One region of the Streptomyces sp. NPDC127129 genome, then DNA from elsewhere that is predicted to be linked to it. Evidence: riboswitches for the same ligand, from Rfam matches in the RefSeq annotation. Region 1 holds a riboswitch; each other region holds the start of a gene.

What was found. A riboswitch is a leader RNA that binds a small molecule or an ion and turns the genes downstream of it on or off. The one in region 1 is predicted to bind thiamine pyrophosphate.
Region 2: linked by a shared signal. The riboswitch ahead of ACFVGW_RS29995 (thiamine ABC transporter substrate binding subunit) and the one ahead of thiO (glycine oxidase ThiO) in region 1 are both predicted to bind thiamine pyrophosphate.
Region 3: linked by a shared signal. The riboswitch ahead of thiC (phosphomethylpyrimidine synthase ThiC) and the one ahead of thiO (glycine oxidase ThiO) in region 1 are both predicted to bind thiamine pyrophosphate.

Annotation. Positions count from the first base shown of each region.
Region 1 is NZ_JBHXTV010000003.1:372,101-374,359, reverse strand. Features, by position in the region: gene thiS (sulfur carrier protein ThiS) at 1-66, opposite strand, end outside; gene thiO (glycine oxidase ThiO) at 63-1,229, opposite strand; TPP riboswitch at 1,227-1,339, opposite strand; gene ACFVGW_RS07830 (hypothetical protein) at 1,391-1,732, shown strand; gene ACFVGW_RS07825 (NAD(P)/FAD-dependent oxidoreductase) at 1,773-2,259, shown strand, end outside.
Region 2 is NZ_JBHXTV010000018.1:106,408-108,666, forward strand. Features, by position in the region: gene rlmN (23S rRNA (adenine(2503)-C(2))-methyltransferase RlmN) at 1-1,003, shown strand, start outside; TPP riboswitch at 1,033-1,140, shown strand; gene ACFVGW_RS29995 (thiamine ABC transporter substrate binding subunit) at 1,228-2,259, shown strand, end outside.
Region 3 is NZ_JBHXTV010000006.1:98,593-100,851, forward strand. Features, by position in the region: gene thiC (phosphomethylpyrimidine synthase ThiC) at 1-1,349, opposite strand, end outside; TPP riboswitch at 1,343-1,489, opposite strand; gene ACFVGW_RS13435 (YibE/F family protein) at 1,561-2,259, shown strand, end outside.

The sequences.
Region 1 (2,259 bases):
CACCAGGACGTCGAGGGTCGTGGGCGCGGCGAGGACACGCGCCTCGCCGTTGACGGAGACGTTCATGCGGGCTGCTCCTGTCGTACGGGGGCGAAGCGGCGGGGTGTGAAGGGGCGGGCCTCGTCCGGAAGCGCGCCCGTGGTGAGCAGCTCGGCCATGACGTCACCGGTGACCGGCGTGAGCAGGACCCCGTTGCGATAGTGCCCGGTGGCCAGCTGGAGGCCGGGCAGCGCGGTCGGGCCGAGCAGGGGCGCGTTGTCGGGGGAGGCGGGCCGCAGACCCGCCAGCGTCTCGGTGAGCGGCAGCTCGGTGAGACCCGGTACGAGCTCGTGCGCGTCCCGGAGCAGCTCGTAGACCCCGCCCGCCGTGACGGTGGTGTCCCAGCCCAGCTCCTCGCTGGTCGCGCCGATCACGAGCTCCCCGTTCTCGCGGGGCACCAGATAGACGTGGCTGCCGCGGACGACGGCGCGGACGGTCCGGGACAGGAACGGGGCGAAGGCGCGCGGCACGGTGAGCCGCAGCACCTGTCCCTTCACCGGGCGTACGGGAGGCAGGACGTCCCGCGGCACTCCGGCGAGCCGCCCGCTGAGGCTGCCCGCGGCCAGGACCACCTGCTCCGCGGCGAGCTCGGAGCCGTCCGCGAGCACCACACCCGTGGCCCGGTCCCGTACCACCGTCAGCCGATCGGCGAGATCCCGGTGGAAGACCACCCCGGCCCGCTCGCAGGCGGTGACCAGCGCGGCGGCGAGCCGGCGCGGATCGACCTGGTGGTCGCCGTCGACCCGGAGCCCACCGCGCACCCCCGGCGCCAGCATCGGCTCCAGGCGCCGGCACTCGCGTCCGCTGAGCCACTCCGACTCCAGGCCGCAGCGGATCTGCAGTGCGTGGAGTTCGCGCAGATGTGCCCGGTCGTCGGCGTCGAGGGCGACGGCGAGCGTGCCGGAGGCGCGGTAGCCGACGTCGTGCCCCGTGGCGTCCCGGAGTTCGGCGACGAACTCCGGATAGCGGCGCGCGGAGGCGAGGTTGAGGGCGAGCAGGGTCTCCTCGCCGTAGTGGAGTTCGGTGACGGCGGCCAGCATCCCGGCGGCCACCCGGGCGGCCCCGCCGCCCGGTTCGGGGTCCACGACCGCGGTGCTCAGCCCGCGCTGCGCGGCCCGCCAGGCCGTGACCAGGCCGATGATTCCGCCCCCGACGACGAGAACGTCAGAGGTCCTGCATGTACGCGACATGGGCGTCCAGCCCCTCCCTTCGCCGGCATGACCCGGATCAGGTTCGTACGGTCGGAGGCCGGCCAGCCTCCCTCTCAGCCCGGTACGTCCGGGCTCCCGCGAGTGCTCTACGTTGACGGTCAGCGTAACCCCCGCCCCCGACGCCCAGTAAGGGAGCCTCCGTGGCCCGATCCCTCGACGGACTCGTCCTCTTCCCCGTCGCCGACCAGGCGCCCGGTCAGGTAGGGACGCGCACCCGGTTCACGTACCACGAGGAGGACGGCCGGATCTGGGCCGAGTACGCGGGCGGGGACGTGGTCCGCGGCCATCTCGTCGGCACGCGCGCGGGGGACCGGCTCGACTTCCGTTACGTGCAGTTGAAGAGGGACGGATCGACCTCTTCCGGGCATTGCGTCTCCGCCGTCGTCGAGCTGCCCGACGGCCGCGTTCGACTGGAGGAGAGCTGGGCATGGGAGTCCCAGGAGGGCTCCGGCACCAGTGTCGTGGAGCAGCAGTCTTCCTGACGATTCGTCAGATGCGTAAGGTGATCGGGTGAGCGAGCAGATGCAGGCACAGCAGCGGGTCGTCGTGGTGGGCGCCGGGATGGCGGGGGTGCAGACCGCCGTCGCCCTGCGCGAGCAGGGCTTCACCGGCGCGGTCACCCTCATCGGGGCCGAGCCCCACCAGCCCTACGACCGCCCGCCCCTCTCCAAGGCGGTCCTCCTCGGCAAGGCCGAGGACTCCGCCTTCGACGTCGACTTCGAGGCGCTCGCCATCGAACTGCGCCTCGGCCTCGACGTGACCGGGCTGCGCGCCGACGCCCACGAGGTCGACACCGAGGCCGGGCCCGTCCCGTACGACGTCCTGGTCGTCGCCACCGGCGCCGAACCCGTCACCCTGCCCGGCACCGAGGGCGTGCCCGGGGTCCATCTGCTCCGCACCCTCGACGACGCCGCCCGCCTCAAGCCCGTCCTGGAACGGCGGCACGACATCGTGGTGGTCGGCGCCGGCTGGATCGGCGCCGAGTTCGCCACCGCCGCGCGCGAGGCGG
Region 2 (2,259 bases), on a different contig from region 1:
CGCGATCGGCGAGAAGCCGTTCCGCGCCAAGCAGCTGTCCACGCACTACTTCGCGCGGTACGCCCACGACCCCGCCGAGTGGACCGACATCCCCGCAGGCTCCCGCGAGAAGCTGCAGGGGGAGCTGCTGCCCGACCTGATGTCCGTGGTCCGGCACATCTCGTGTGACGACGACACCACCCGTAAGACCCTGTGGAAGCTGCACGACGGCACGCTCGTCGAGTCCGTGCTCATGCGCTATCCCGACCGGGTCACCATGTGCATCTCCTCACAGGCCGGCTGCGGGATGAACTGCCCGTTCTGCGCCACCGGGCAGGCCGGGCTCGACCGGAACCTGTCGACCGCGGAGATCGTGCACCAGATCGTCGACGGGATGCGCGCCCTGCGCGACGGCGAGGTGCCCGGGGGGCCGGCGCGGCTCAGCAACATCGTCTTCATGGGCATGGGCGAGCCGCTCGCCAACTACAAGCGGGTCGTCGGCGCGATCCGCCGGCTCACCGACCCCGAGCCGGACGGCCTCGGCCTCTCGCAGCGCGGCATCACCGTCTCCACCGTCGGCCTCGTGCCCGCGATGCTGCGCTTCGCCGACGAGGGCTTCAAGTGCCGGCTCGCCGTCTCGCTCCACGCGCCCGACGACGAGCTGCGCGACACCCTCGTGCCCGTCAACACGCGCTGGAAGGTCCGCGAGGTCCTCGACGCCGCCTGGGAGTACGCGGAGAAGTCCGGCCGCCGGATCTCCATCGAGTACGCCCTGATCCGGGACATCAACGACCAGGCCTGGCGGGGCGACCTCCTCGGTCGGCTGCTCAAGGGCAAGCGGGTCCATGTGAACCTGATTCCGCTGAACCCGACGCCCGGATCGAAGTGGACCGCGTCCCGGCCCGAGGACGAGAAGGCCTTCGTCGAGGCCATCGCCGCCCACGGTGTCCCCGTCACCGTCCGTGACACCCGCGGGCAGGAGATCGACGGCGCCTGTGGACAGCTCGCGGCGTCGGAGCGCTGACCTTGTAGTCTGTGCTCGAACACATCTCCATATTCCGACAGGGGAGCGCCACAGCGCTGAGAGTGCGGTCACCGGACCGCAGACCCTCTGAACCTTGCCCAGGTCATTCTGGGTAGGAAGTTCGGTCGCAACTCGAGCTGTTGCGCCCTGCCCACCCTCGGGTGGGCAGGGCCGCGTCTCTTCCTGGTCACACCCAGGAGGAAATTTCAGTGAGCACCAAGAAGATGGCCGCCGCGGCCATCGCCGCCGCGCTGGGCGTCACCACCCTCGCCGCCTGTGGCACCGACGACGTCAGAGGCGCGGCGGGCAAGAGCGGTGAGCCCGCGCCGAAGACCGTGACCCTCGTGAGCCACGACTCCTTCAACGCCTCCAAGGAGGTCCTGGCGGAGTTCACCAAGCAGACCGGCTTCACCGTCAAGGTCCTCAAGAGCGGCGACGCCGGCGTGGCCGTCAACAAGGAGATCCTGACCAAGGGCTCCCCGCAGGGCGACGTCTTCTTCGGCGTCGACAACACCCTGCTCTCCCGCGCCCTCGACAACGGCATCTTCGTGCCGTACGAGGCCAAGGGCCTGGACGCCGTCGCCGCCGAGGCGCAGCTCGACAAGGAGCACCGGGTCACCCCGATCGACACCGGCGACATCTGCGTCAACTACGACAAGAAGTACTTCGCCGACAAGAAGCTCGCCCCTCCGCAGACCTTCGACGACCTGGCCAAGCCGGAGTACAAGGACCTGCTCGTGGTCGAGAACCCGGAGAAGTCCTCTCCCGGCCTCGGCTTCCTCCTCGGCACGGCCGCCCAGTACGGCGACGACGGCTGGCAGGACTACTGGAAGAAGCTCAAGGCCAACGGCGTGAAGACCGTCGACAGCTGGGAGCTCGCCTACAACCAGGAGTTCTCCGGCTCGGCCGGCGGCCAGAAGGCGAAGGGAGACCGGCCCCTGGTCGTCTCGTACGCCTCCAGCCCGCCGGTCGAGGTCCTCTACTCCGAGCCGCAGCCGAAGGACGCGCCGACCGGCGTCTCCACCGGCACCTGCTTCCGCCAGATCGAGTTCGCCGGACTGCTGAACGGTGCGAAGAACCCCGAGGGCGGCAAGGCGCTGATCGACTTCCTGATCTCGAAGAAGTTCCAGGAGGACATGCCGCTGCAGATGTTCGTCAACCCGGTCACCGAGGGCGCCCAGCTGCCCGAGCTGTTCACCAAGCACGGTGTGGTCGTCGACAAGCCGCAGACCATGGCGCCCGAGAAGATCGCCGAG
Region 3 (2,259 bases), on a different contig from region 1:
GTGCCCCACCAGGCGATCATCGCGGCGCCGATGCCCGAGGTGATGTGGTCGTACGCCGGGGCGACGTCCGTGGTGAGCGGGCCGAGCGTGTAGAACGGCGCCTCCTCGCAGATCTCCTGCTGGAGGTCGATGTTCTCCTTGATCTTGTGCATCGGGACGTGGCCCGGGCCCTCGATCATCGTCTGCACGTTGTGGCGCTTGGCGATCGTGTTCAGCTCACCGAGCGTGCGCAGCTCGGCGAACTGCGCCTCGTCGTTGGCGTCGGCGATCGAGCCGGGCCGCAGGCCGTCGCCCAGCGAGTACGTGACGTCGTACGTCGCCAGGATCTCGCAGAGCTCCTCGAAGTTCGTGTAGAGGAAGTTCTCCTTGTGGTGCGCGAGGCACCAGGCGGCCATGATCGAGCCGCCGCGCGAGACGATGCCGGTCTTGCGACGGGCCGTCAGCGGCACGTACGGCAGCAGCACGCCGGCGTGGACCGTCATGTAGTCGACGCCCTGCTCGGCCTGCTCGATGACCGTGTCCTTGTAGATCTCCCAGGTCAGCTCCTCGGCCTTCCCGTCGACCTTCTCCAGGGCCTGGTAGAGCGGCACGGTGCCGATCGGCACGGGAGAGTTGCGCAGCACCCACTCGCGCGTGGTGTGGATGTTGCGGCCGGTGGAGAGGTCCATGACCGTGTCCGCGCCCCACTTGGTCGCCCAGGTCATCTTCTCCACCTCCTCCTCGATGGAGGAGGTGACGGCGGAGTTGCCGATGTTGGCGTTGACCTTCACCAGGAACCGCTTGCCGATGATCATCGGCTCGATCTCCGGGTGATTGACGTTGGCCGGAAGGACGGCCCGACCTGCCGCGATCTCCTCCCGTACGACCTCGGGGGAGACGTTCTCGCGGATCGCGACGTACTCCATCTCCGGGGTGATCTCGCCCCGGCGGGCGTACGCGAGCTGGGTCACCGCCTGGCCGTCTCGGCCCCGGCGGGGCTGGCGCGGGCGGCCGGGGAAGACCGCGTCGAGGTTCTTCAGGCCACCGCGCGGCGAGGTGTGCTTGATGCCGTCGTCCTCGGGGCGGACCGGGCGGCCCGCGTACTCCTCCGTGTCGCCCCGCGCGATGATCCAGTTCTCGCGCAGCGGCGGGAGGCCGCGCCGTACGTCGGTGTCGATGGTGGGGTCGGTGTACGGACCGGACGTGTCGTACAGCGTCACGTCCTTGCCGTTGGTGAGGTGCACCTGTCGGACGGGCACCCGGAGGTCGGGGCGCGAGCCCTCGACGTATCCCTTGTGCCAGCCCGGCTTGCGCTCGTCCTGAGCCTCGTTCTGGCTGGTGGCAGGCGTGCGTGCATCCTGAATGGTCATGAGACCGATCTCCCTACGCCGGCATTACCCGGTAACAGGTTCGGCGGTCGGCGCAGCCTCCTCCCGTACGTACATCGGTACGCGCGTACGGTGATCAGCGCCCTCTCAGCCCGGTGCTCCGAGCTCCCGCGTGTGCAAAGGTGGCACCACGCTAGCGTCAACCCGGCCATGCTGAACAGTGGGCCCCCGCCGTTCTTGCGATGATCGGTCGGTGACTTCCTCGCAGCAGACCCCGGAACCCGACGGCCACGACGGACACGGCGACGTCGGTCACGGACCCGGTGACGTCGGTCACGGGCACGGCCACACCCACAGCCACGGACCGGCCGCGCCCGTCTCCCGGCATCTGCGCAGAATCATCGCCGCCGTCCTGATCCCGTTCGCCACGGCCGTCGTGGTCGGGCTCGTCGTCCTGTGGCCCGGCGGGGCCCCGGAGCACGAACGCACCGGCGTCGGCTTCGACCGGCAGACCTACCAGGGCAAGGTCACCTCGGTCGAGCAGGTCGACTGCCAGGACGTGAACGCCGGTCAGGTGCCGCCGACCGGGGACGTCTCGACGCCCCAGGGGCGTGAGGCGCTCAACGCGCAGCAGGGGCAGTGCGAGAAGGCGACGATCGAGGTCACCAGCGGTCCGGACAAGGGCCGTACCTTCACCGAGATCGTGCAGCCGGACGCACCGCGTCAACTGGACGAGGGGCAGGGCGTGGTGGTGGCGTACGCGCCCGACGCCCCACGCGATCTGCAGTATTCGGTGACGGACGTCGACCGCAAGATTCCGCTGGCCGTCCTCGCCGGGATCTTCGCCCTCGCCGTGGTGCTCGTCGGACGGATGCGCGGCGTGATGGCACTGATCGCGCTGGCGATCAGCTTCATGGTGCTGACCTTCTTCATCCTGCCGGCGATTCTGCAG